DNA from 2 places in the Caballeronia sp. SBC1 genome. Region 1 is predicted to be linked to the other one. Evidence: riboswitches for the same ligand, from Rfam matches in the RefSeq annotation. Region 1 holds a riboswitch; the other holds the start of a gene.
What was found. Region 1 has a riboswitch for glycine ahead of gcvT (glycine cleavage system aminomethyltransferase GcvT). Riboswitches for the same ligand answer to the same signal wherever they lie in the genome.
Positions count from the first base shown of each region.

Region 1 (14,540 bases):
GTCGCCTTATCTTAAAAACCAAAAGAGGAGAACTTCAATGCTGACGCTTAAAGCAGGTTTTACCCGCGCCCTGATTGGCGTGGCGCTCGCGGGATCGCTGGCGGCGTGTGTCGTCCAGCCGACGCGCCAGGTCGATGTCGTCCAGGAAGCACCGGCGCGCCCTGACCCGCATATGGAAGCGGTGCATCGGATGGATCAGGTCAACGGACGAATCAATTCGCTTTGGCATCACGTCGATCAGCGTGTGAGCCAAGGCTTTTACCCGCCGCCACAAGGCGATGCGTTCCATCATCGGCTGGATGTAGTGCGTCAGGAATCGCGTGACATGGCTTCCCAGCATGGCGGCGGTTTGTCGGGTGAAGAGCAGCACACGTTGAACGGCGAGCTGGACGGTTTGCAGCGCGCAATTCAATAAGCACTTTTATGCGCCGAACGACAACAGGCCTGTTCTGCAGCTGTTCGTCGTTCGGCTTAAATTGCTCATAGCTCAAGAGCTTTGAGCTCGAACCGCAACACCATCTCCGCTACTTCCACGACCTCCTCCAGCGCGGCCTCCGCGGCTTCGGCCGAGGGTTGCAGCAGCAAATCATCGGCGTAACCCATCGCCATCGCGAAGATTTGCCGCGCGCCACGTTCCGGCGATGCACAGCGAAATACCTTCGCCTCCACACCCTTTTCGATAATTCCGCGAAGCATGCCTTGCCAGCGACTGATCTCGCTTAAATAAGCGCGCGCGAGTTCTGCGTCGTGCATGGCCTCGTCCCAGGCATCCAGCCACAGCCCCCAACCATCACCCTTACTGGCCGGAAGGCATTCGCGGATAAAACCGAGCAACGCTTCGACCGGGGGTTTATCGGCCAGATGCGCGCCGGTTTCTTCAAGCTGCTCGTCGGCAAAGTGCACGAACGCCTCGCGGCGCAGCTCGTTCCAGTCGCCGAAGTAGTGATAGATGTGACTGCGCGACAACCCCGCGTGCTCCGCGAGATCGCGCGTGGAAACGTCGGCGAAACCCTTCTGGCGAAACAACTCCAGGGCGGCCGTAATGATCTGACTTTTGCGTTCGGGTGACGACCGCGACATGTTCGATTCCTTTTTTCAAGCGTGAACGAATTAGCTGTGCTTGCGCTTTGAGCGACTGCTCAATTATAATTTGAGCAGTCGCTCAAATTATAGCGTCGATTTTACCCAAGGTACGGTCATGTCATTCGTCACACCAGAAATCCGGATAGTTGAGAGCGAAAAGGTCGCTCAGCAATCCGCCGCATCAACACTTAAAGCCATTGCCCGGGCCTATCCGGGCAAGCTGTTCTGCACGCTGTCGCTCGTCGCACTGGAGAACGCGCTGTTACTCGCCTATCCGTTGTTCGCCGGATTCGCCGTCGATTCGATCATGCGCGGCGACGCTCACCACGCGTTGTTCTACGCTGCGATTGTATTGGCGTTCTGGGCGGTCGGTGCCGCGCGCCGGGCCGTGGATACGCGCACCTTCACGCGGATATACGCCGATCTGGCGGTGCCGGTGATCCTCAATCAGCGGCTGCAAAACCAAAGCACGTCGACGGCTGCGGCGCGCGTGGTATTGGCCCGAGAGTTTGTCGATTTCTTCGAAAAACACGTGCCGACCATGGTCACCGCGTTTGTATCCATAGTGGGCGCCGTGGCGATGTTGCTGGCAATCGAGCCGTGGATCGGCGTGGCCAGCCTGATTGGATTGATGCTGTGCATCGCCTTGCTGCCGCGTTTTGCACGACGCAACCAGAGCTTGCATCAGCGGCTGAATGACCGGCTGGAAAAGGAAATCGGCTTGGTCGCGAAGGTCGGTACGCTCACCTTGAAACGGCACTATCGTGTGCTTTCCAAGCTGCGAATCCATCTGTCGAACCGTGAAGCCGCGGCGTTTCTCTTTGTCGGTTCCGTGGCGGCCGTGTTGTTTGTCATCGCCATCAGCCAGTTGGCCTTGGCGCCGGCGGTCAAGGCCGGGCATGTCTATGCGGTGATGACGTATCTCTGGACCTTTGTCAGCAGCCTCGACGAAGCACCGTACATGGTCGATCAACTCGCGCGCTTGCGTGACATCGGGAAGCGCGTGGATCCTGGGCTCAGCAAGGATTAAGGGCCGCTGCCGTTTGACAAGGTGAATTCGGTCGCGTAAATTCGCCGCACGCGTCGGGAGAGAGCGCTGGCTTCGGTCGTTGGTGTTCAAAACGACATAAAAACGAAGCCGCGCCGCCGAAGGGGCACACCCACAAACTCTCAGGCAAAAGGACCGGCCGCGTCGAAGTTCCGTATTTGAATTGCGCCTTGGTTGGGCGCCAAAAACGGAAAGTCGAACTCTGGAGAGCGGCATCGGCTGATCAGGAAGTACCAGCCAGATGCCCACCGAAGGGGCGCGCGTTGGACGTCGGATTATCGGCGAACAGCGTGCAATCTCTCAGGTACCGAGGACAGAGGGGTCATGTACCGGATCGCTACGCGGTTTGGGCTTTGCATGTTGCATTGCGTTATTCAATGCAGCAGGAAAAAGCCGAAACCCCGAGCGGGTTCGACGCATGGCCTTTTTTGTTTTCGCGCACGCCCGAGGCCCGCTCCATGTCTGATCTTCAACACACGCCCTTGCACGCCGCTCACCTTGCGCTCAACGCACGCATGGTGGATTTCGGCGGCTGGGACATGCCCGTCAATTACGGTTCGCAGATCGACGAACACCACGCGGTGCGCACCGATGCCGGCATGTTCGACGTGTCGCACATGCGCGTCGTCGATTTCACTGGCGACAAAGCACGCGAGTTCTTCAAGTACGCGATCGCCAACAACGTCGACAAACTCACCGTTCCCGGCAAGGCGCTGTATTCCTGCCTGCTGAACCCGGAAGGCGGCGTGATCGACGACCTGATCGTCTATTACTTCGCCGATGACAACTACCGCGTTGTCGTGAACGCCGGCACGGCCGAGAAAGACATCGCGTGGTTCGGCCATCTGAACGCTGAAGGCGGTTTTGGACTGACCATCACGCCGCGCCGCGATTTCGCGATCGTCGCCGTGCAAGGACCGAACGCACGCGAAAAAGTCTGGCAAGTGCTGCCGGAAACGCGCGACGCGACCGCAGAACTCAAACCCTTCAACGCCGTGCAATTCCCGGCCAGCTCGTTCGGCGACGTCATGCTCGCGCGCACCGGCTACACGGGCGAGGACGGTTTCGAAATCGTGGTTCCGGCTACGCAGGTAGAAAAGTTCTGGAACGCGCTGATCGCGCAAGGCGTGAAGCCCGCCGGCCTTGGCGCGCGCGACACACTGCGTCTCGAAGCCGGCATGAACCTCTACGGTCAGGACATGGACGACACGGTGTCACCGCTCGACGCCGGTCTCGCCTGGACTGTCGACCTGAACGATGCGAACCGCGCATTCGTCGGCCGTTCGGCGCTGGAAAAAAATGGATCGAAGGCGCGCTTTGTCGGCTTGATTCTGCAGAAGGAAAACGGCCGCGCCGGCGGCGTGCTTCGTGCTCACCAAAAAGTCGTCACAGCCGACGGCGAAGGCGAGATCACGAGCGGCACTTTCTCGCCGTCGATGCAGGAATCCATCGCGTTCGCCCGGGTGCCGGCGAGCGTGAAACCGGGCGACAAAGTGCACGTGGTGATCCGCGACAAACAACTGCCGGCAAGCGTGGTAAAACTGCCTTTCGTGCGCAACGGCAAGGTGTTGGCGGCGCTTTGAAGCGCCCTTAACAACCTGTTGAAACAGCCGCGCACGTCCCACCCTTATAGACCAACTGGAGCATCCGCATGAGCATCCCGGCCGACCTCAAATACACCGAATCGCACGAATGGGTGCGCACCGAATCCGACGGCACCCTGACGATCGGTATTACGGATCACGCGCAGGAAGCACTGGGCGATGTCGTGTTCATCGAATTGCCGCCGGTAGGTAAGACGGTTGCCGCTGGCGATGCCGTCGCGGTGATCGAATCGGTGAAAGCAGCATCCGATATCTACGCTCCCGTGGCCGGTGAAATCGTCGGCGCGAACGATGCGCTGACCGGCACGCCGGACCAGATCAACGGCACGCCGTACGAAAGCTGGCTCTTCAAGATCAAGCCCGCCGCCGACGCCAAGACGGATCGGTTGATCGATGCCGCTGCATACGGCGCCTCGATCGGCGAGTAAAACTTCTCAACGAACGTGCGGCGCGTTTAGCGCTCAATAGCAAACCACGCCGCACCAGCAGGAACTCTCATGAAGCTCGAACACCCGGACCGTCTGATGAACCGCTCATCCTTGTCCCTCGCCGCACTCGAATGCCACGATGCGTTCGCCCAGCGGCACATTGGCCCGGATGCGGCCGACCAGCACGCCATGCTCGAAACGCTCGGCTTCGCGTCGCGTGCGGCGTTCATCGATGCGGTGATTCCCGAGTCCATCCGACGCCACGAAACGCTGCCGCTCGGCGCGTTCACGCAGCCGAAAAGCGAGGCGGAAGCGCTGGCATCGCTGAGGAAACTCGCGGATCAGAACCTGGTGTTCAGAAACTATATTGGGCAGGGTTATTACGGCACGCATACGCCGGCCGTGATCCTGCGTAACGTGCTTGAAAACCCGGCGTGGTACACGGCTTACACGCCGTATCAGCCGGAGATTTCGCAGGGGCGCCTGGAAGCGTTGCTCAACTTCCAGCAGATGGTTATTGACCTGACGGGTCTCGCGATTTCGAACGCATCATTGCTCGATGAAGCTACCGCCGCCGCCGAAGCCATGACGCTGCTGCAACGCGCGGGCAAGCCGAAATCGAACCTGTTTTATGTCGCCGACGACGTGCTGCCGCAGACTATCGAAGTCGTGCGCACGCGTGCAAAACCGGCGGGGATCGAAGTAAAAGTCGGTCCTGCCGCGGATGCCGCCACGGCGAACGCGTTCGGCGTGCTCCTGCAATACCCGGGCGCGAACGGCGACGTGCATGACTATCGCGCGTTGACTGAAGCGGTCCATGCGGCCGGTGGTTTCGTGATCGCTGCCGCTGATCTGCTCGCGCTCACACTGCTAACGCCGCCGGGTGAATGGGGCGCGGACGTGGCTATCGGCAATACGCAGCGCTTTGGCGTGCCGGTTGGTTTCGGCGGTCCACACGCGGCGTACATGGCCGTACGCGATGACTTCAAACGTCAGATGCCGGGTCGTCTGGTCGGCGTCACTGTGGATGCCCAAGGCAAGCACGCGCTGCGTCTCGCGCTGCAAACCCGCGAGCAACATATCCGCCGCGAAAAGGCAACATCGAATGTATGTACGGCGCAGGCGTTGCTCGCGATCATGGCCAGCATGTACGCCGTGTATCACGGGCCGCAGGGCCTGAAGACCATCGCGTTGCGCGTGAATCGCGTGGCGTCGATCTTCGCCGCCGGCGTGCAAAAACTCGGCTACACGCTCGCGAACAAAACGTTCTTCGATACCGTCACCATCGTCAGCGGCACGAATACCACGGCGCTGCATCAGGCGGCGTCGGCGGTGCACGTGAACCTGCGCCACATTGATGCAACGCACGTAGGCGTTTCCGTCGATGAAACCACCACGCGCGACGACTTGCTCAAACTCTTCGCGCTGTTCGCCGAAGTGGCGGGCAAGACGGAAACGTTCGACATCGACGCCCTCGATGCCGACGCAAAAGTCTCCTTGCCGAAAGCACTCGAACGTACGAGCGACTACCTCACGCATCCGGTGTTCAACCGTCATCATTCAGAGCATGAAATGCTGCGCTACCTGCGCAGTCTGGCGGATAAGGATCTGGCACTCGACCGCACGATGATCCCGCTCGGTTCATGCACGATGAAGCTGAACGCTACGTCGGAAATGCTGCCCGTGACGTGGCCCGAATTCGCGCAGATTCATCCGTTCGCTCCGGGTGAGCAAACGGTGGGTTATCGGACGATGATCGACCAGCTCGAGCAAATGCTCGTAGCGTGTACCGGTTACGCGGCTGTATCGCTGCAACCGAATGCCGGCTCGCAAGGCGAATACGCCGGCTTGCTGATCATCCACGCGTATCACGAGTCGCGTGGCGAAGGGCATCGGAACATCTGCCTGATTCCATCGTCGGCGCATGGTACGAACCCGGCATCGGCGCAAATGGCCGGCATGCAGGTTGTGGTCGTTGCGTGCGATGAACAGGGCAACGTCGATATCGCCGACTTGAAGGCCAAGGCCGACAAGCACGCCGACAAACTCGCCGCGATCATGATCACGTATCCGTCCACGCACGGCGTGTTCGAAGTGAACGTGCGCGAGATCTGCGACATTGTGCATGCCCGCGGCGGACAGGTTTACGTCGATGGCGCGAACATGAACGCAATGGTCGGCCTCACCGCGCCGGGTCAGTTCGGCGGCGATGTCTCGCACCTGAACCTGCACAAGACCTTCTGCATTCCGCATGGCGGCGGCGGACCGGGCGTAGGTCCGGTTGCAGTCGGCGCGCATTTGGCCAAGTTCCTGCCGAACCAGCATTCGACCGGTTATCAGCGCGATGCGGCGGGGATTGGGGCGGTATCGTCGGCGCCTTATGGCTCGGCTGCCATTCTGCCAATCTCCTGGATGTACATCGCGATGATGGGCGCGCAAGGTCTCACGAACGCGACCGAAAGCGCGATCCTTGCGGCGAACTATGTGGCAAAGCGGCTCGCGCCGCATTACCCCGTGCTGTACAGCGGCGCGGGCGGTCTGGTCGCGCACGAGTGCATTCTCGATCTGCGGCCGTTGAAAGAAACCAGCGGCATTTCGGTTGATGACGTCGCCAAGCGCCTGATCGATTACGGCTTTCATGCACCGACCATGAGCTTCCCGGTGCCGGGCACGCTGATGGTCGAGCCGACGGAATCGGAATCGAAAGAGGAACTGGATCGGTTTATCGATGCAATGATCGCCATTCGCGACGAAATTCGCGCGGTCGAAGAAGGCAAATCGGATCGCGAAGACAATCCGCTGAAGAACGCGCCGCATACGGCAGCGGTTGTGGTCGCCGATGGCTGGAGCCACGCCTACTCGCGCGAAACGGCTGCGTATCCGCTGACATCGTTGATTGCGCGCAAATACTGGCCGCCGGTTGGCCGCGCCGACAACGCTTACGGCGACCGTAATCTGTTCTGCTCGTGCATTCCGTTGTCGGAGTACGGCGAATAAAGGGCGAATAGGCGTGCGTTTCAACTGTCCGGCTTCTTCTCAGAGCCGGACAGTTTTGCCGGAGTCACACAACACCAGATACCATCTCACCCGAACCAAGCCAATCAGGGAGTTTTGCATGGCGCGACAGGTGCGAGTGGTGAGTAAAACGTGGCGTGTTCCGGCGATGATCGCGGCCCTTGCAGCAACGGCATTGACTACGCAGGGCGCGTTTGCCGCAATGAATTTTTGCGCCGCGCCCGCGATGCAGAACAGTGAGCGCACGAATGCCGATCCAGGCGTGAAAGCACTGGTAAAAATGGTCCAGTCGCGGCTGAACGACCAGCCAAAAGCGCGGGCAACACTTCATACAGAAGGCACGTTGCCGCATCAGGGCATTCGTGACGAAAGCGAAGAAGCGGAAAAGGATCTCGGATTGATGCGCGACGCCGCGCTTGCGTGGCGCGCGACCGGCAACGAAGCGTATTTGCGGCTCGTCGACCGGTTTTTATTCGCGTGGGTCACGACGTATCAGCCGAGTTTCAATCCTATCGATGAAACCAATTTCGAATCTCTGATCCTCGCGTATGACCTGACCGCAAGCGCTTTGCCCGTCAAGACGCGCAATGCATCGAGCGCGTTTATCTCGAAGATGGTGACGGGATATATAGCGGATATCGATAAACAGAAACGGCCGCTGACCGGCACGTATCGAAACAACTGGCAGAGTCACCGAATCAAGTTGATCGCGATGGGTGCGTTCACTATTGATGACCGCAAGCTGATTAACGCGGCGCAGCGTCTGTATGTGGAGCATATTGGAGACAACATTGCGCCGGACGGTTCGACTGTGGATTTCGCCGAACGCGATGCGCTGCATTACGTCACTTACGATCTGCAGCCGCTGGTTACGGCCGCGCTTGCAGCGCGTCGTCATAACCGCAACTGGCTGAATGAGCGCGCGCAGTCGGGCGCAACGCTCGCCGCCGCGCTGAACTGGCTCACGCCGTACGCGCTCGGCACCCGCACGCACGAGGAATTCGTTCATTCGAGCGTGCCTTTCGATGCCACCCGCCGCGAAGCCGGATTGCCCGGTTATTCGGGCACGTGGGATCCGAAACACGCGGCCGAATTGTTTCATCTATCGGCGCGGCTTGACGGGCGTTACACGCCCATTGCGCTGCGCCTGGCGCCCACGCCGCCGGCCTGGCTCGCGGTTTGTTTGCCGTTGCCGGCGCGCTGATTTTTTTGCACGACCTTTGCAGGAGCAGTCATGGCAGTCAGCGTTTTCGATCTTTTCAAAATCGGCATCGGTCCGTCGAGTTCGCATACGGTCGGGCCGATGCGCGCCGCCCTGATGTTCGTGCAGGGGCTCGAACGCGATGGTCTGCTTGACGTCACAGCTAGCGTGAAATGCGAGTTGTACGGCTCGCTCGGTGCAACCGGCAAGGGTCACGGTACGGATCGAGGCGTGATGCTCGGCTTGATGGGCGATGCGCCGGATACCGTTGATGCCGGCACGATCAGCGCGCGTATAGAGACCGTGCGCACGACGAAAAAGCTCATGCTGCTGGGCCGGCATGAGATTCCGTTTGTCGTGAAGGAACACATTGTGTTTCTGCGGCAGGCGTTGGCCGAACATCCGAACGGCATGAAACTCCACGCCTTCGATGCCAACGGCGCTTCATTGCGCGACTCGACCTATCTCTCGGTGGGCGGCGGTTTTGTGGTGACGGCGGGGGCATCGAATGTGAAGGTGCTCACCGCTATTGAACAGTTGCCTTACGCGTTCCAATCCGGCGATGAATTGCTTGCGTTGTGCCGTGAAACGGGCAAATCCGTGGCGCAATTGATGTGGGAAAACGAGCGTGTGTGGCGTAGCGAAGACGAGATCCGTTCGGGCTTGCTGCGCATTTGGGACGTGATGCAGTCGTGCGTGAAGCGCGGTTGCGGAATCGATAACCCCGACGCCGATGGCTGCCTGCCCGGTCCTTTCCAGGTGAAGCGGCGCGCGCCGGTGTTGTATCGGGCGCTGGTCGACAAACCCGAACAGGCGTTGCGCGATCCGCTCTCCATGATCGACTGGATCAACCTTTACGCTATTGCCGTGAATGAGGAAAACGCGGTGGGCGGACGCGTGGTCACGGCGCCGACGAACGGCGCGGCCGGGATTATTCCGGCGGTGCTGCATTACTACGACCGGTTCATGCCGGGATCGAATGCGCAGGGCGTGATCGACTTTTTGCTGACGGCGGCGGCTATCGGGATTCTGTACAAGATGAACGCTTCCATTTCCGGCGCCGAGGTCGGGTGCCAGGGTGAAGTGGGAGTGGCGTGTTCGATGGCGGCGGCCGGGTTGGCAGCGGTCATGGGCGGCACGCCGACGCAGGTCGAAAACGCCGCCGAGATCGGCATGGAACATAACCTTGGGCTGACTTGCGATCCGGTTGGCGGGATGGTGCAGATTCCTTGTATCGAACGTAATGCGATGGGATCGATGAAAGCCGTGAATGCAGCGCGCATGGCGATGCGGGGAGATGGCACCCATTACGTGTCGCTTGATTCCGTCATCAAGACGATGATGCAAACCGGCGCCGACATGAAAACCAAATACAAGGAGACGTCGCGGGGTGGGTTGGCGGTGAATATTGTTGAGTGTTGAGGACGCTCGCGCAACTGCGGCTGGCCGACCCGATCCGCAAAGCGCAGCATGACCAACAGCCCAGCTTACTTGGTCCTTCCCGTAGCAGCGGGGCTTATTCGTTGGTCAAGACGGGGTTTTATCACCCAGGTCAGCCAGCGCCACAAAATGCCATTGCTTTCCTTCCAGGTCATAGACCGCGATCTGGTTAATGTCGGCGTAGGATGCTTTACAGGTTGCGGGCACGTTTTGCATGGCCAATGCAACCTCTTGGTCGAGACGATGTTCGCCCCAGTTCGTACTGGCCTCAAGCGATTCCGAGTAGGCGAACAGTCCCGCTTTCTCATGGAAGTTATCGACGCTTTTCCGATTCTCGGCGTTTAGGGTGAATTCGATGTCTTCCATATCGGCGGGTGCAACGGCTAGCGTTTGCAGCGCCATGTACCCGACCAATTCACCGCTCGGTTTCGCAAGTAACTTGCCGTCGAAAGCAGCCCACCCCAAGTGCAACCCGACATTAAGTCTTCCTCCGAGGTCGGAAACCATCTCGCGAGGGTCGAACGTCGACGCGTCGATGACGCGATATGGCTTGCCGGGTTTTGACGAATAAGCAGCTTCGATCCACGCATCGAACGGCGACAGATACGTCAGCATCGCGTCGCCATCGGGTGTCGGATAGCACATAACGCGAGCGTGATCAGGCGCACCCGGTTTGGGTACAAACGTCACCAACGCGAACATGGTTGGGATGGTGTGAAATACACGGCCGCAGGAACGGCGAGGGGCTTTGCTTTTCATTTCGGAGTCGGAGTGTTGCAAAGAAAGCCGCATCCGCCAGTTGGGCAAACCGGCGCAAATTGTATGTCGACCTGTTCGGATGGATCGCGTTTGCTATTCGATGCGACTACGCTGCTTTCAACGTGTAGCAGGTCAGCAGCAACACCCATTTGAGTAAGGAATTGCGCAACAGTCTGCGCCCTTCGGCTTGCTAGTGCGGCGGGGTCATGCTCCCCCGCGAAGGCATAGCCGTAGATGATTGCATCGCTGCGCATCGGCAGATTGCGCACGTTGATAGTCAGGTTCGCCAAACGTATGCGATCGACATTCGTCACTTCAGCAGAGTTCCTGGACATCTTTGCTGATATCTCCAATGCTAAGCTGCAAGCGACCGCATAGCTCGACGTGCAAAACAGCGCCGCGCTAGTCAGTGCGCAGCGCATAACGCGAGCGTAGTTAGCCGCGCCCGGCTTGGATGCGGGACTCGCATGGAAGACACGGCCGCGTGGGCAGCGGAGGGTTTTATTTATCATCTAATGAGCGGAGCGATGGTAGGAAAGTCGACCGGCTCGCGAATAAACCGGCGATAACTTGCTTGTACTCAACGCGTCATCTCGGGAAGTCCCGATGGCCCTCCATCTGAGCGAATTGGATGGGTGATGCCATCGCAGCAGTCGTTCGGACAGCCAGGGTTCATATCGATTAAGACGACCGCCGCATTGTCGCCGCTCATTTCCACCTCCTGGCGCGAGTTAACGTAGCTCTTCACCTCAGAGGCGGTTGCGCTTATACCGAATAGATCGGTAATGTTCTTAACGTTGTTGGCTCGTTTGGCGGCAAGGCTTTTTGCATTTTTTTCGTCGGGCGCAGCCATCCCGACGACACTGGTCCACAACCGAATCGGATACTTAACTTTCATTTCGGCGGACCAATTAGCCAAACGAAGTATCGAATCCGAAGTTAGCGCCGAAGAGTCCCGTCCGAAATGAACGGTCATTTGTTCTGTGCGCTGATTTTGTGGACCGTTACAGGCAATCGCCGGAAGCAACGACGCTCCCAAAACGAGCGCAACAAGCGTCTTACTTAACATCTTCGCCATAAACTATGTACCCTGCAATGTTGTCAGCGTTATTGATGGCCCGGTCTGGATGCTCTTTTGCCCACATCTTTTGATAGCTTGTCATCGTGTAGATCACGTCTTCACTGGAGAACGTATCGTGAAAGTGCGACGCCTCATGCACGATGGTCGCAAGCTGCGAGTCACCATACATATCGTATTCGCGCGTGGTACAGAATTTTGGCGCAATGCAGATCGTATGCGTTGCCGTGTTTGGGCCACAGACACTCGCGAGTTCATTGCTAACGTTTTTGTTGCTAGGCATGCAACCTAGATGCCTTATCAAGTCTTCGCTCGTGCGAACAAAGTTCTTCGGCCCCAAATCGTCCAGAACTTTGCGCAATCGAGGAAGGCAAGCAATTAAACGCTGGCGCACTGCTTCGTCCTTAGTTCCGAAGTGGTCCGAAACGCGCTCTTGCGCCTTGACGTCCCAAGCACCTACTTCTTTCATTCTCTTGTCGACTAGTGAGACCGCCTTCTTCGTTAGAACGATAACTTTCCTTCGAAACTCAGCGTCCGTCATGTTCGGGCATATAGGCGGCGCATCGAGATCAAGGAAAATGTCGACGTTCGAATCCGGGATACGATTCGTCGTTGCTGTTCCTACTTCGACCCAATTTTCTTCTGGCATGTGTCTCTCTCAGTGTCGAATTTCGGGTTAATGAGCAGGAGCAATTTCGATGATGAGGTGTTCCGCTATGTCCGTCGCAATTCGCTCAGTGCGCCCGTTCGCATCTGTCTTCCCGCTTGCGATGATGCCGGAACTGTCTTTCAATCGATACTGGATGTTCGCCAATACCCGCCGCGTGCCGCGGTCGCGCAGCGTGATTTGTTCGTCGTGGTGACGGAGGAAAGGAACGCCCATCGGCGTGTATCCCTGCCTAGTGAGTGCATTCCCGTCAAGGCTTTGGGACATGGCTGATTGAGATGCGATCAATCGTGGAGTTGGGCTGCACTTGCACATGCCAAGATCGTTTTCCAAAGCTGCCTGTTTGCCTCTGAATGACACCGACAAACGCGGCCCCGACGCGACAATCACTCCCGCCGATTTGCACGTCGGGCAATAAATTGCAGCGCCGATAAACGCCAGAGGAGTTCCGTGGTGCATCGTTGTTGGCTCACCGTCGGTGACGAACGCGCCGCTCGTCGTTTTGTCGTGCAACTTGATGTTGTAACGTCTCATCGTCTCGTTTCCTTTTTGACCGTTCAAGATGGTTTTATCGAGAACAGCGATTAAGAGTCAATTGGACGAGTCTCAAGTTGAAAATTAAACGACTAGGAATTTGAACGACAGTGCGAACGAGGACTCCTGGATTTGAAGAGCCGTTTAGAGCGCGATGATCGTGGCGGCAAGTGCGCAACCACGCGATCGCTAATTTTCCATGTCCTCAGGCGGGGATAAAAGGAATGTAGGACGAGTGGTTTTTTCTCGCCTCGCCGCCAGTGACTGAGACAACCTAAAGACGCACCGCCCTCCGCGTAAAACCGGCCACCAATAATCCGCACGGGTCCGTCCACATCCTTCAAAAACCACCAGATCAACCGGCACCAGCAAAATCCCTCGCTAGCGTCTCCTCCCCGCCCAAGCGTAAGCTATGAGATCCCCTGCCCCTGCGGCTAGCGCGAAACCTTCTGGGAGATTTCATCGCATGACATCTGCTGTCCCGTCCTCCAACTCCCTTCCGACCACAGGCGCACGCCTGGTCGTCGATGCACTGCTCACCCATGGCGTCGAACGCGTCTTCTGCGTACCCGGCGAAAGCTTCCTCGCCATCCTCGATTCCCTCCACGACGAAACCAGCCGCATCCAGACCATCGTGTGCCGTCACGAAGCCGCAGCGGCGAACATGGCCGAAGCGGTAGGCAAACTGACCGGCCGCCCCGGCGTGGCGCTCGTTACGCGCGGCCCGGGCGCCACGCATGCTTCTATCGGCGTGCACACGGCGTTCCAGGACTCCACGCCCATGATCCTGCTGATCGGCCAATGCGCGCGCGAACACATGGACCGCGAGGCCTTCCAGGAAATCGACTACCGGCGCATGTTCGGGCAGATGGCGAAGTGGGTCGCCCAGATCGACGATCCGCGACGCATCCCCGAATATCTGAGCCATGCATTCCACATTGCGACCTCCGGCCGGCCCGGCCCGGTCGTCCTCGCCTTGCCGGAAGACGTGCTGAGCGACGCATGCGAAGCCATGCCGGGCGCGCCGCGTTATCAGCGTGTGGCAGCCGCGCCGGCGCCCGCGCAAATCGCACGTTTGAACGAGATGCTCGCGGCATCGAAGAGACCATTTGTCATTGCGGGCGGCAGCGGGTGGACGCCCGAAGCCACAGCGGATTTCGCGCGCTTCGTGGAAGCATGGCAGTTGCCGGTCGGCTGCGCATTCCGGTTCCAGGACACGCTGGACAATAACCACCCGAACTACGCCGGCGATGTTGGCCTCGGGATCAATCCCGCCCTCGCTGCATGCATCCGCGATGCCGACCTGCTCCTGGTCCTCGGCCCCCGCATGGGTGAATCGACGACCGGCGGTTACACGCTGCTCGACATCCCCAAGACGAAACAAACGCTGATCCACGTGCATCAAGGCGCGGAAGAACTAGGACGCGTGTATTCGGCCGACCTGCCGATTGTTTCAGGCATGCCGGAACTGGTGTCGGCACTCGTGGCGCTCAAGCCGCCCGCAGTCATTCCGTGGAGCGGCGCTATTGAAGCGGCGCATGACGCGTATCTCGCGTGGCGCAAGCCGCGTCCCATGCTCGGCGATGTCCAGCTCGGCGAGATCATGGAGCAACTCAGCGAACGTCTTCCCGCCGATGCCATCGTCACAAACGGTGCGGGGAATTATGCGACGTGGTTGCATCG
Region 1 covers NZ_CP049156.1:3,902,540-3,917,079, forward strand. Annotated here, with positions in the region: gene SBC1_RS17485 (hypothetical protein) at 38-415, shown strand; gene SBC1_RS17490 (TetR/AcrR family transcriptional regulator) at 481-1,080, opposite strand; gene SBC1_RS17495 (ABC transporter six-transmembrane domain-containing protein) at 1,199-2,113, shown strand; glycine riboswitch at 2,158-2,280, shown strand; glycine riboswitch at 2,324-2,458, shown strand; gene gcvT (glycine cleavage system aminomethyltransferase GcvT) at 2,590-3,714, shown strand; gene gcvH (glycine cleavage system protein GcvH) at 3,783-4,163, shown strand; gene gcvP (aminomethyl-transferring glycine dehydrogenase) at 4,233-7,160, shown strand; gene SBC1_RS17515 (alginate lyase family protein) at 7,279-8,382, shown strand; gene SBC1_RS17520 (L-serine ammonia-lyase) at 8,413-9,801, shown strand; gene SBC1_RS17525 (hypothetical protein) at 9,907-10,434, opposite strand; gene SBC1_RS17530 (hypothetical protein) at 11,159-11,656, opposite strand; gene SBC1_RS17535 (M35 family metallo-endopeptidase) at 11,637-12,305, opposite strand; gene SBC1_RS17540 (PAAR domain-containing protein) at 12,333-12,857, opposite strand; gene SBC1_RS17545 (thiamine pyrophosphate-binding protein) at 13,324-14,540, shown strand, end outside.

Region 2 (14,540 bases), on a different replicon from region 1:
CGCCAATCTGCGCGGGTTTCGCGTATGAACGCGCGTCATTCATGCGGCCGCGCATGTAAGGATCGAGCGATAGATAGTCAACGCGCAGCAGCACTTGCCCTTCACCCGGCACGGGCATGGGGACGTCTTCAAGACGGAAATCAGAGAGCGCGGCTCGGCCGCCGGTGGGACGCGAGGCCAACACGATTTGTCGAGCGGTAGCTGATGTCATGCAGTTTCTCCAAGATGCATCGTGGGGAAACTCAGCATATACGGGCGCGCACAATCGCGCTTTTCCGCGGGGTCAGGCGCGGGTGATTCGCTTAGTTCGCTTGCCTCGCTTCAGCAATCGACGACGCGATGAACGCATCGATTTCCGCCGCATCCGGCGACGTCGCAGGTCCGTAGCGCGTCACGGCAATCGCCGCCGCAGCGTTCGCACGACGAGCCGCCGTTCGGGCATCGGCACCGGCCGCAAGCGCGGCCAAAAACACGCCGGCGTGAGCGTCGCCGGCACCATTGCTGTCGACTGCTTTAACCGCGAAGCCCGGCACATGGTCGCGTGCTTCACCCACGCGCAGATGACAGCCGGAGGCGCTATCGCGCACGATGGCGAGCGCGCCGGTTCGTAACCGCGCGATGATCGAGTCGAACGCTGCATCGAAATTATCAGTCTTGGCGAAACGCAATGCTTCCACCCGGTTACTCGTCCAGATCGATACAACAGCCAGCATGCGCGCAAGCAACGTTGCATCGATAGCATCCACAAGCGGTCCCGGATCAAAAGCCACGCGCGTTTCAGAAGGCAGTTGCTCAAGCCAGTCGACAAGCATGGCGCCTTTGTCCGCAAGCATCAGGCTATAGCCGCTGACATAGACTATGTCGCGGGCATTCACCGAGAGCGCGTCAAGCACCTGCCGCTCGAGCACGCTTTCCGCGCCCATGTACGAAACGAATGTGCGCTCGGCAGATGCATCGACAATGGCAACGCACAAGCCGGTGTCCTTGTCCGCAACCTCCGGCCCTGCGATCTCCACGCCTTCCTGCGTCAACGCCTGACGCGCCATGTCGCCGAAACGCCCGTGCCCATGACCGCCCGGATACACCACGCGCATGCCGCTGCGCCGCGCTGCGGCCATCACGTTGAAACCGCCGCCTACTTCGAAGCTTGCGCTGTGTGCGAGCACGTCGCCGCCGTGCGAGGGCAGCGTGTCGATCTGCATAACCAGATCGACAATGACCTGCCCCGTATGAATCAATCTCGCTGTCTGCTGTGAGTCTGCTTGCGTCATGCTGTCTTCCAACGTTTGACCGTACCGCGCGCACCGCCTAACAGGGCGTACACGCCTGCTGCCACTACAAACGTCACGATCCATCCGAGACCGTTACGTCCACACCAGGAGTCCGCGAATATGCCGTGAATCGGCCCCGTGGAGAGGAAACAAAAACCAAGCACGATCGCCACCGCCCATGCACCGAACGCACGCCATTCAATGCCGCCTTTGTACCAGTACGCGCTGCGCGGGGAGACATCGAGCAAGTCGGTCGGGGAATATTCCTGACGATGAATCAGGTCCACCACGAAGATACCGACCCACGCCGTGATAGGCACAGCCAGCAGTGAAATGAAGCCAATGAACGGGCCATAGAAGCTCCCCGCGATCAGCATGAAGTAGATCGAACCCGTGAAGATCACCACGACGTCGACCACCACCGCCTGCACGCGTTTCACCTTCAAGCCAAGCGTGAGTGTCGTCAACCCGGCCGAATACACGGACAAATAATTGGACAGCAGCAAACCGCCGAACGCTGTGATCAGATACGGAATAGCCATCCATGGTGGCAACATTTCGCGAATCGCGGCGATTGGGTCAGTCGCCGACGCGAGATGATCGTTGCCCACCGACAGCAGCGCGCCAAGCGTGACGAGAAGGATCAGCGGAATACCCGCGCCGAACGCAGCGGATGCCACCAGCGCCGGACCCTTCACCTTAGGCGCCTGATAGCGCGACATATCGGCGCCTGCGTTAGCCCAGCCAATCCCCGTACCCGCTGCAATCGTTCCAATACCAATGATGACCGCGCTCAACGGCGCAGGCGCTGCGTTGAAAACCGCGTGCCAGTCGATGGCCGTCACGAGGAAGCCGGCCACCAGCAAGTTGAGCACGCCGAAGACATAGGTGGACCATTTCTGGATCACGAGAAGCGTAGCGTGACCAAGCCCCGACACAATCAACGTCAGCACCACGAACACGGCGATGAACACGAGCGTCAGCACCGGTGCGTTCTTGGCTTCCGCGGGCGTGCCGAACACAATGGTTGCGAGCGATAGCAGCACGTATGCCGCGGTGGTCGTGTTGACGGTCTCCCAGCCGAGCCGCGACAACAGCGAGACGATGGTCGGCCCAATGTTGCCGCGCACGCCGAAGATCGCACGCGACAGCGTGAGACTTGGTGCATGGCCGCGTCGCCCCGCGATCGAGATCACGCCAACGATCGCGAACGATCCCGCCGCGCCGATCACCGCGACAAGGGCTGCCTGCCAGATCGCGAGATGCTGGAAAGCAACCAGCGTCGCACCGAGCGGCAGTGCGAGGATGCTGATGTTGGCGGCAAACCAGACCCAGAAAAGCTCCAGCGGATGCCCATGACATTCGCCTTCCGGTACAGGTTCAATACCACGCGTCTCGACTCGGCGAGCGCTGTTTGACGTGCGTGACGAAGCCATCTGAGTCCGATCTCCAGATTAAAGGGTACAGCGGGGTACTACGAAAAGTGCGTTAAAGCGCGTCAGGAAGCTGCGGCGCGCAGTCCAAGCAAACGGTCGACCAGCGGCTCGAGATCGAGCGAATTCACACGACGAATAGTTTCAATGGGACCGACCGGCAGGGCGTCGTAACCCGCGCACGCGCCGAGGATCGCGCCGAGCATGGCGGCGATCGTGTCGGTGTCACCCCCCAGGCTCGCTGCAGCCCCCAGGGCGGCTTCAATCGTGCTGCCTCGAGCATTCAGATCAAAGGCCAGCGCGAACGTCGCCACAACCGATTCCTGCGATGCCACCGACGTCCCGATCACGTTGTAGATCGTGTCCGCCACGTCGTGCCCGGCACAGTCCCGCATCAGCTCACGTGCATGGCGAATGCGCGGCGCAATGCGGCCGCCCGCAACCCAGAAGCCCCGGCTCTCGGCGGCCTCGGCCATCGAAATGCCCGCTTCCAGCGCTTCAACCAGGCTCGCGCCGTTCAGTCCGGCCGATACCGCCGCCGCCACCGCCGCCGCGCTCGAAATGCCAAGCGTGGTGTTATGTGTCACGACACAAGACTGCACAACAGCATCAATAAACACGTCATGGTTGCGCACGTCGAACGCAATCCCGACCGGCGTCACGCGCATGGCCGCACCGTTGGTCGTGCCAAAACGGCCAGTGCGCAGCGGATCTTCACCGGCGGCAATACGCTCGATGGCCTGTTTCGTCGATGGCCCGAGCAGATCGAGCGAACCGCGCGCCTTCATGGACGCTTCCCATTCGATCAACGCATGCGCAAACGCCATCGGATCGATCTTGCCGTGGCCGTCGGCCAGTAAACGCGCAACGAGAACCGCTTGTTCCGTGTCGTCGGTGATGGAACCAGCCCGCAGACCCGGCGCGATGGGCTGATCCGGAAACGCGTTTTCCAGCTTGTCGATACGTCCGAACTGCTCGGCGATGCGCTCGCGGCTAAGTGACTGGGTCGGCATGCCGAACGCGTCGCCGAGTGCAAGACCGTAGAAGGCGCCGCGTGCGCGATCCGCCAACGTGGTGTGATTCAAAAGCAAAGACGAAGACATCAGAATTCCAGGTGTAGTGCAAAAAAAGCCGGGTCCAGCAAGCTCACGACATACTCGATAATCCGTTCGTCCCGGTCTCGCGTGAGCCGTCGCGAACGCAGGAACGAGGTGCCGGCGCGACGCTTGAGCAGGCGTGCATCGGCCGCTTCAAGGCCGACCACTTCGGCCCATTGCTCACCGTGATGCGGCACCATGCCGTGCTCGATCAGCGTCCGGTTCAGCGAGCCGCCTACCAGCCCTTCCAGCGGCAACGCAGCGAGGTCGTCGTTGAACGGCAAACGGCTGCGCTCCAGCGAAATGCACTGCGCCTCTGCGTCAACGCCAATCACGCGCATCCGGTCGATCGCCACGAAGGTCGTGCGTTCAAGCTTCAACTCCCGCGCAAGCGTCTCGTCTTCGACCAGCGCAATCTGCAGCAAACGGGTCTGCGCGCCGCCGCCTACTTTTTCTATCGCCGTGGTCCAGCCGAGCGCCCCGTCAATCGCCTGACCGTTGAACGTCACAAAGGAGCCGATACCACCCTTGCGCGTAATCAAACCGCCGCTGGTCAGCAGGTCGAGTCCCTTTCGAACGGTGTTGCGACTGACCGCAAAACGCTCGACCAGCTCGTTCTCGCTTTCGAGTTGCTGCCCGAATGGCAGACGCCCGGTGAGGATGTCCTGCTCGATCGTGGCGGCAACCATATGTGCCTTCGAGCGCCCGACCTCTGCGGTTTTTACTGCTCGTTTAACCATGGTGTGACTCCTGTGCCGATGAGAATTGGAAGGTCCAGTCTCTGCAAAAGCACAAGTATGCACATGTTTTGCTAAAAAGCGGGACATGAAACCTGACTGAAAGTTTCAGACGGCCGCGTTGCCTCAAGCACAGTTGCTTGTTCCTTTTATGAACCTATAAAAAGTACATGTAGGAACATGTACAGAATTTAAGGCGTCATATTGCGACGGTCAAGCGGGAATTCATAAGGGGAAACCCTTGAGGTCGGCGCAAGGCGACGCACGGGGCGAGCGTGTCAGTGAGGAAAGAGCCGATCGCGGCCCTTTCCTTTTCCTTAAGATCTGGCTTTCGCGGGTGTCTGCCCCATCTCACGCAAACGTTCGATGCCCTCGTGTATCGGGAAAGTGTTCTGCGTTCCGTCCCGAAGCCGTAACGACACCGTCTCGTCACGCTGGTCGCGTGCGCCCACCGTGATAAACACGGGGATCCGCTGCTCGCGTGCATCGACGATCTTTCGTTCAAGCCGCTCAGGCCTGTCGTCGAACACTGACCTTAAGTTCGCTTCTTCAAGCAAGTCCATCACGCGCTGTCCATAGCCCATGCTCGCATCAGACACCGTTGCGACCGTCACCTGATCGGGTGCAAGCCACAGGGGCAGCCAACCTTCATGATGTTCAAGAAGCATCGCGATAAACCGCTCCATGCTGCCCAGGACCGCGTGATGAATCATCACCGGGCGAAGGTGTTCGTTCTCGAACGAGACGAAGCTTGCATCAAGACGATCCGGCAAGACGAAATCAAGCTGGATCGTGCCGCACTGCCAGCTTCGATCACGGCTATCCGTAAGATGGAACTCAAGCTTCGGGCCATAGAAAGCCCCTTCTCCCGGACGCACATCGAACGTCAGGCCGGCGCAGGCCGCGGCCTTCGCAAGCGCCTCTTCCGCGCGATCCCAGACCGCATCATCGCCTGCCCGCTGATCTGGACGCGTAGCAAGTTGAACGCGGAACGTCGAGAAGCCAAGGTCGGCATAGACCACGCGAAGCAAATCGCAAAACCGCCCTACTTCGGCTTCCACCTGATCTTCCATGCAGAAGACATGGGCGTCGTCTTGCGTGAAAGCGCGCGTGCGTTTCAATCCCTCGAGCGAGCCTGAAGGCTCGTCGCGATGGCACGCGCCAAACTCGCTGTACCGGATCGGCAGGTCACGATAAGAACGAATGCGCTGATTGAAAATCTGCACATGACACGGACAGCTCATGGGTTTCAGGCAATAGGGCTGGCTTTCATGAGCTCCATCATGGGCCTCATCCTGACTGCCGTTCACGGAATACATGCCGGCCTGAAATTTATCCCAATGCCCGCTGCGCTCCCAAAGCGAACGCGCCAGCAGTTGCGGCGTACGCACTTCGCGAAAGCCGGCGCCTCGCATTCGACGCCGGATGTAATCCTCCACCACGCGATAAAGCTCCCACCCACGCGGATGCCAGAACACCATTCCAGGTCCTTCGTCCTGCTGATGGAACAGGTCCAGCTTGTTGCCTAATTGCCGATGATCGATATTGTCCACAATGCTCTCCGTTAAATTCAAGGACCGTCACGGACAGGAAGGCATGTAAACGCAGAAGGCCCCGTCCGTTTCCGGCGGGGCCTTCTGAAAAACGCACCTCGATACTTTATCGCGCACGGCCTCCAGACGACCCGCCTGAGAAGGTGGTCGTGGTAGTCGCGGTCGTGAGGGTGAAGAAGTGTGAGTTCATGTGGCAAACAATAAAGGGCTTTAGGGCTTGCCGTCAACTTGGTTATTGAAGAACAGCGAATCGCCAAGCGATGCGAACCCGGACGTTTGAGAAGCATATACCGGGTTCGCGCTGGCATATCTGCCGGGTCAGGCAAGCACGGTCACCGGAGCAACAGCGGCCGGATCGCTGATACTCGGCCGCCCATTTTCCACATGACCGGCAAGACGGCGCAGGAACGTGGGGTCGTCGTTGCTGGTGATGCTCAGGTCGTACCAGTGATGGCTCGCCCCCAGAATCCAGGACTCTTGTACGGACCCCAGCGATGGCACCAACACCGGACGCGGCTGTGCACCGTAGGCGTTATCGGCCACTGATAAGTGTGCAATGCCGCGGCCCCTGTTCGTGAACTTCAGGAACACATTGCCGTTCGCGACATCGTATTGCGCCGCCACTTCGGGGTCAGCCGGCGGATTGGAGACACTGCCACTACCCGGCGGCGTCAACGTACCGGCAAACTCGCGCACGAATCCGTTCGGACCATAGACCGTGAACGCATAGATGCCCGCCGTTACGTTGATGTCGAAGCTGTCGCGCAAGGTCTTGCCCGCTTCAACCGTATAGCCCCACGGGCCGTCGGTACGGTTCAAAGAATAGACATAGAAATGCGCGCCCTGCGAACCAGTATTGGCAAAATGAAGCGTCAGTGTCTTGTTGCCCCCATCGAGACTGCTTTGTACATACAACTCGTACGGCAGCGCGCGGGCGAAGCGCGTACCGGGTTCCTGCGGATCGATCACGCCAGGTACCGCCGGCACCGTCGGCGCCGGTTGCGTGGCGCATTGATTGTCCGCGATCGTCTTGTAGTTGCTGGTGTCCGGCAGCGCCGGCATCTGCGCGTCGGGCGTACGGAAATCGAAGGCTGTGGTCAGGTCGCCGCACACCGCGCGACGCCACGGCGTAATGTTCGGCTCCATCACGCCAAATCGCGTTTCGATAAAACGAATCACCGACGTGTGATCGAACACTTGCGAGCAAACGAAACCGCCCTTGGTCCAGGGCGAAACAACCGTCATGGGCACGCGCGGTCCAAGGCCGTAAGGCAGGCCGTCAGCGGTGTAGCTGCCGCCGCGTCCCGGATTGACGACCGTGTGGAGTTCGCCGTCGGTTGTGACCGTCGACAAACCTTGCGCCCGCGACATGGGCGGCTGCGGCGGCACGAGATGATCGAAGAAACCATCGTTCTCGTCGTACATGATGAACAGGACCGTCTTGCTCCAGACTTCAGGGTTGGATGTCAGCGCATCCAGGATCTGCGACGTGTATTCCGCCCCGTAAGCCGGCGTGTATTTCGGATGCTCCGAGTACGCCGCGGGCGGACACAACCATGATACTTGCGGCAAATTGTTCGCCAGCACGTCGGCTTTCAGTTGGTCGATCGTGCGCACGGCGTTCGCGCGCAACTGCAGCGAAGAGCCTTGCGGCGCATTGATGATGTTCGCGAAATTCTGCAGCACGTTGGTGCCGTAGTTGCCGTTCAGCGGGTCGGCGCCGGTCAGGCCCTGCTGGTAGATCTGCCACGAGATACCGGCCGCTTCCAGACGTTCCGGATAGGTCGTCCACGAGAGCAACTGATATTGCGGCGGGCCGTCGCCATCCACATAGTCGTTGTTGTCGAGCAGCGGACCGCCTTGCGTGCCGGTCGGATCGATCATGCCCGTCATGAGATACGCGCGGTTCGGATGCGTCGGGCCGGGCAGCGAACAGAAGTAGGCGTCGCACACGGTGAAGGCGTCGGCGAGCGCGTAGTGAAACGGAATGTCGCGGCGCAGGTAATAGCCCATCGTCATGTCCGTCTTGTACGCGGGCCACTGGTCGTAACGGCCATTATTGATCGCATAATGCGTCGGGTACCACGAGTGATCCAGATCGCCTACGCACTGCGCGCTGGTGGTCTGCGTATTCAGATGGAACGGCAGCACCGGTTTCGTCGGATCTTCCTTCGACGGCTGGAACCACACCGGCTGGCTGCTGGGCAGCGGGATCGGGAAGCGGTCGTTGTACCCGCGCACGCCGCGCATGTGGCCGAAGTAGTGATCGAAGGAACGGTTCTCCTGCATGAACACAACAATGTGTTCGACATCGTTAATCGATCCGGTGCGCCGTGACGCCGGAATGGCGAGCGCTTTGCGAATCGATTCGGGGAACACCGTCAGCGCGGCGACGGCGCCGGCTGAAGTAGCAACGGTCTGCATGAAACGGCGGCGACTATTCAATGTCATTTTGATTCACCTCGTAGCGTCATGATAGATGCGGCAATGCCGTCCCGGTCGAAGGACTCGATCAGGATGGGGATTTTTATTCACTGGAGAGCGGCGCTTGCAGGGTCACTCGGCAGGCTCACTCAGACGCGTCAGGCGCGGAGTGAAGGACGGGGGTGACCTGCTGCGCATCCGCCGCGAGGCTTGCCTGCGCGGCCGCAATGGGACTGCTCGCGGCCAGGCCATCAGAAGGTGTGGGCAGCACAAGTGGCTCGACTGCGCTGGCTGGCAATGAGCCGTTAGCAGAAGCTTGTGTCGCGCTGACGCTTGCCTGATCGTCTGGTCCGCAGGCGGTAAGCGCCAGCGTTGCTATTGCCAATATCGCGGTTCGTCTCATGATGTCTCCGCTTGTCCGGGGATGTGCGCAAACGTTTTCGTTGCATCGCGGACGCCAGTCTGAAGACACTTCAAGAAAGTTTCGTGAAATATTTGGTAAGGGCTGATGAGACGCGAAGAGGCACCAAATCCTGTCGATTAGCTTACGTATTGCATATTGGGAAATCAAAAACTAGTTGCATAGCGAATTACTTTATCCTACAGTGACTTCATGTTCGATCACTGCATCTACTTCAACACAACGGCACTTGCGCGAAGCCTCGAGCGCGAGTGGGCGAACGCATACAAGGCGTTTGGCCTGACCCCGCCGCAGGGATTCATGCTGCGTGCGGTGTTGGCGAAGCCAGGCATCGTGCAAAGCGAGTTGGCCTCTGAACTCGCCATTTCGCGATCCACGGCAACGCGAACGCTGGACGGTTTGCAGAAGTTGCTGTTTATCGAACGCCGGCTTACCGCATCCGACGGACGTGAGACCGCAATTCATCCCACTAGCGAGGGGTTGCGAATCAAGGACTCTTTGAACGCAGCTAGCGCCGCGGTCACCAAACGTTTGAAAGCTGAGCTGGGTGAGGAACGCTTTGCGACCACGGTCGCAAGCGTGAAAGATGCACGGTCGACTCTCGACTGATTTTTTTCCTAAATAGTTGTATAGCGAACTAATTGGAGATGAAAAATGCCGATTTTGAACGTGAAGGTAAGTATTGAAAAATCGTCCGAGGCTGTTGCAGCCATATCGGACATGTTGCTTGAACTGACCTCCAGCATCCTGGGCAAGAAGCGAGAGGTGACGGCTATCACCATTCAGTTCATCGACCCGGATAGCTGGGTGATCGGTGGCCGGTTGCTAAGCGAGCAGCACAAATCAAGCTTCTATTTCGATATCAAGATCACCGACGAAACGAACACAAAGGACGAGAAGGCGCGGTATATCTCGGCCGTTTTTGAAGGGTTCGGCAGGATATTGGGCGATCTGCATGAAGAGAGCTACATCCATGTTGAAGATGTGAGGGCGGCTTCGTATGGGTACGGCGGGCGCACGCAGGAGTACCGGTACCATCACTGAATTTTTCGCTCGCGCCGGCAGAAACTGCTTTCCACGCAGCGCGACCCAACTGTCGAAGCTGATATGCCGTCGTTCGAGCACTCGCGTGAGGCGGGCCCAGAAATGTTGCCCATCGAGTGCGTCGATGGCCTTGGCGGCGGGTTGGTGGTCAGCGTCCGGCTTTCCCGCCCTGCCCCGCGCCCGGAACTAACCTCGCCGTAAAGATCAGGAGGCCGTTACAATGTTCGACAGGCTCATAGAATCGCACTGCAGCAACATTCAGGAGGCTGCGTAGCCAGATCGGGGAATGATCGGTACCACGCGGGCCCGGATCACCTTCAGGAAAGCAGGCTGGTCGGCACTGAGAGGATCTATGTTCAATGACATGTTCCGCGTAGTGAATGGACCGAATGGACATCAACTGTATGTCCACACCGACAGCATGCCCGTGGCGATCCTTCTCGTCATGGCGTTGTTCTTGACGATCGCGTTGTCCAGCGCGATCTGCTACTACGTCACGCGCTTTATCTTGCTGAGGATCGTTGGCCATCTCGCGCGTGGCGAGCGCCGCAAGTGGTTACGTGCCGCCGAACGCCGCAAGGTGTTTCATCGGCTGGCGCCACTCGTGCCTGCGGCCATCATCTATATTTCAGCCCCGCTGCTAATCGGCGTTTCGTTTCCAGTCATTTCCATGCTGGGCCGTCCGGTGGAGATGCTATCGGCATGCTTCATGGTCTTGACCATCCTGCGCGCCGCCTTCGCGTTCCTGGGCAGCATTGAAGATCGCTACAGTCATTTTCCCTTTGCAAGCCAGAGACCGATCAAAAGCTTTCTGCAGATAGCCGCCATTGTCCTGTACGTGCTTGCACTGATTGCCGTGGTCTCCGTGCTGCTGCATCGATCACCGGCCAATTTCCTCACTGGCGTGAGCGCGATGACTGCGCTGCTGATCATTATCTTTCGCGATTCGCTGCTGGGTTTTGTCGCCAGCATTCAACTGGCCGCATACGACATGTTGCGCGTCGGCGACTGGATCGAGGTTCCCGGATTCGTGGCTGACGGGACAGTCATCGACATCTCGCTGAACACGATCAAGGTTCAGAATTTCGATAATTCCATTGTCATGCTGCCGAGCTATGTGTTGTTGACGAACAGCGTCAAGAACTGGCGCGGCATGGTGGAATCCGGCGGACGGCGGGTCAAGCACGCGATTCATCTGGACATTGAGAGCATCAGGTTTTGCGACGATGAACTGCTCGTCAACCTGAAGGCGAGCACAGCCTTTCGAGTGCCGTTCACCGTGCCGGACGATGGGCATCGCCTGACTAACCTTGGGATGTTTCGCGTGTATCTGATGGAATACTTTCGCCAATACCCGGCGATCCGACAAGATATGTCGCTGGTGGTTCGCCAGTTGCAATCCACCAATCAGGGTCTGCCGCTGGAAGTGTTCCTGTTCGTGAACGAGACGGACTGGGAATCGTACGAACAAATCCAGTCCGATATGTTCGACCACGTCTACGGCATCTTGCCGCTGTTCAACTTACGCGTCTGGCAAATGCGCTAGCGGCGCCGGCTTAGCGTTCGGCGAACGCGGTCGCGCGCCCGCTATCCGGCCAACCCCTCGACAATACACACGACGACGGTGAAAGCGCCTATGCAGGCGGCCAGAGTGGCTGCTGCCTTCGAAAAAGGGGTCATGCCGGCCTCCAAAAATCTGTTAAAGGAAGCGCATTTTATATTGAATTGAAAGCGAAAAGAAATAATTGTATTAAATGAAAGATTAAGAAGATCATGGGTCGTCTGCGGCGACTATACGGATGCTGATCCTCGCATAATCATTAAGTATCCTTATTATTTCTTAACTAAAAAAGGCCGAACTGGTCTGCATCGAGACCTGCGTCCAGCGTTTCCCATTGACGCCGGCGATTAGCCGCCAATAGCTCCGCCCCAATCGATCCAAGTCGACACAAGTCGACAGCCCCCTTGCCTATCTTATTTTTAGACGGTATCTTGGCGGGGTTCCAATCGCTAGCGCGGGAGAGACTGTCACGGCAACACGGTGACGGCGCCGACGGAGCAACCGCCCCGGAAACTCTCAGGCCCAAGGACCGCGCAGCAGGAACATCTGGAGAGCGGCGCTTTAATGCGCCCACCGACGGGGATGTCGTGCGTGCAACGCCACGACTGAAACTCTCAGGTACACGGACAGATGGGGCATTAGACGCCGGAAATCCCGGCGATGCCCAACTTTCATCTGGACCTTGTCATGTCACAAATCGCCATCATTGGCGCCGGTATTACCGGCGTCACGACCGCTTACGCCCTCGCCGAACGCGGCCACGACGTCACCGTTTTCGAGCGTCACCGATACGCGGCGATGGAAACATCGTTCGCCAACGGCGGCCAGCTTTCCGCCAGCAACGCCGAGGTCTGGAACAGCATGGCCACCGTACTCAAGGGCCTGCGCTGGATGTTCACGCGCGACGCACCGCTGCTGATGAACCCCGCGCCGAGTTGGCACAAGTATTCGTGGATGGGCGAGTTCCTGCGCCAGATCCCTAACTACCGCGCCAACACCGTCGAGACAGTGCGCCTTGCCATTGCCGCGCGCGAGCATCTGTTCGGGATTGCCGAGCGCGAAGGGATCGACTTCGATCTCGAGCAGCGCGGCATCCTGCATATGTACCAGCAGAAGAAGGACTTCAATACCGCCGCGAAAGTGAACCAGCTTTTGCAGGCAGGCGGTCTTGACCGGCGCGCGGTGACAAGCGACGAAATGCGCGCGATCGAACCCACGTTGCAAGGAGATTTCCACGGTGGATTTTTCACACCGTCCGACTCGACCGGCGACATCCACAAGTTCACGCGCGGTCTGGCCGAAGCTTCCGAGCGGCGCGGCGTGCGCTTTCACTACGACACGCAGATCGCGGATATCCAGCAGCGCGGCGACGGCCCATTCGCCATGCGTGTGCTGCACGGCGGCAGCGCGGGTAACGAGCAGCAACATGGCTTCGAGCGCATCGTGGTGTGCGCCGGCGTGGCAAGCCGCCAGATAGCGTCGATGCTCGGCGACCACGTGAATATCTATCCCGTGAAGGGGTATTCGATCACCGTGTGCCTGGATGACGCCGCGAGTCGCGAGGGTGCGCCGTGGGTCAGCCTGCTCGACGACAGTGCGAAGATTGTCACGAGCCGCCTTGGCGCCGACCGTTTCCGCGTAGCGGGTACGGCTGAAATCAACGGCTTTAATCGCGACATTCGCTCGGACCGGATCGCACCGCTTGTCGACTGGACGCGGCGCTATTTTCCGGGTGTCGCGACATCGCGCGTGATTCCCTGGGCGGGCTTGCGGCCGATGCTGCCAAGCATGTTGCCGAAGGTCGGAAGCGGCAAGCGGCGCGGCGTGTTCTACAACACGGGACACGGGCATCTGGGATGGACGCTGTCAGCCGCGACGGCGCACAGCATTGCCGAGCGCATGTAAATTCGCGGGACTGGCTCTGTAAGCCGGTTTACGCGAACTTGGCCGCGCTCGCCCGTAGCGGCCGCTCAACCGGAGCATCAAGCACAAGCCGACCGAACTCCTGCGCAGCCAACGTAGGTTCACCCTTGCCCCATAGCAACCTGAATTCCGCTTCCGGCAAGGGTGGCAAACCGTACTGCCCATCGACAACCACAATGCCCGGCTCGAGGTCATCGCGTGTCAGCGGCGTGATCCCGAGCCCGGCCATCACGGCGGCGCGAATACCCGACTGACTCGACGATGTAAACGCGACATGCCAGTCCACCGGCTGGCCATCGAGCGCTTCGAGCGCCACTCGCCGATTCACACACGGCGCCGGAAAAAATGCGAGCGGCAGCGACGCCCCCGTGCGCGCTTCGAAGGATTCGGCCGCCGCCCAGACAAACCGCGTACGCCGCAACACAATACCGTCAGCGTCCCGATCCGTTTCTCCGTGCACGCACAGCACCACGGCCAGATCCAGTTCGTGCGCGGCGACCATTGCCTGCGAGTCGAGGCTCATGCCCACGCTCACGTCCAGCCGCACGTTCGGAAATGCCCGGGAAAATTGCGTCAGCAAAACGGGGAGCCGTTCTCCCATGAAAATATCCGGCGCTCCAAAACGGACGACACCGGAAGCCGGAGAGGATCGAAAGCGCTCGGTGACCGCGTCCATTGCGTTGAGGATTTGCATGGCGTAACGCAAGAAATCCTCGCCATCTTCGGTCAGGGTCAGACTGCGCGTGGTGCGATATAAAAGCGGCCGGCCCACTTCTTCTTCAAGCCGCCGTATCTGGTGACTGATCGCGGATTGGGTCAGGTTCAGCCGTCGCGCCGCCCGGGTAAAACCACCGGCTTCCGTGACAGCAACAAACGCGCGCAGCAGAGCGAGATCGAGGTTCATGGTCGGATTCAATGATGATGGAGCTTAATCAATGATAGTAAATTAAATCATTTCCGTCATAACGCAAGGACGCCGAGAATAAATCCAACGACTTCTTCCGGTAGCCCGTCATGGATGTTTCGCCTCGCGTTCTTAACCAACTGGCTGTCACGCTGCTGCTGACCGCCGTGAT
Region 2 covers NZ_CP049157.1:1,321,182-1,335,721, reverse strand. Annotated here, with positions in the region: gene SBC1_RS23995 (NADP-dependent oxidoreductase) at 1-211, opposite strand, end outside; gene SBC1_RS23990 (PfkB family carbohydrate kinase) at 303-1,271, opposite strand; gene SBC1_RS23985 (cytosine permease) at 1,268-2,707, opposite strand; gene SBC1_RS23980 (ADP-ribosylglycohydrolase family protein) at 2,770-3,807, opposite strand; gene SBC1_RS23975 (GntR family transcriptional regulator) at 3,807-4,541, opposite strand; gene thrS (threonine--tRNA ligase) at 4,856-6,091, opposite strand; gene SBC1_RS23965 (phosphocholine-specific phospholipase C) at 6,410-8,542, opposite strand; gene SBC1_RS23960 (hypothetical protein) at 8,661-8,918, opposite strand; gene SBC1_RS23955 (MarR family winged helix-turn-helix transcriptional regulator) at 9,129-9,545, shown strand; gene SBC1_RS23950 (4-oxalocrotonate tautomerase family protein) at 9,591-9,980, shown strand; partial or broken gene SBC1_RS40050 (helix-turn-helix transcriptional regulator) at 10,017-10,106, opposite strand; gene SBC1_RS23940 (mechanosensitive ion channel family protein) at 10,333-11,526, shown strand; glycine riboswitch at 11,987-12,083, shown strand; gene SBC1_RS23935 (D-amino acid dehydrogenase) at 12,229-13,446, shown strand; gene SBC1_RS23930 (LysR substrate-binding domain-containing protein) at 13,475-14,368, opposite strand; gene SBC1_RS23925 (nitrate/nitrite transporter) at 14,479-14,540, shown strand, end outside.
Region 2: linked by a shared signal. The riboswitch ahead of SBC1_RS23935 (D-amino acid dehydrogenase) and the one ahead of gcvT (glycine cleavage system aminomethyltransferase GcvT) in region 1 are both predicted to bind glycine.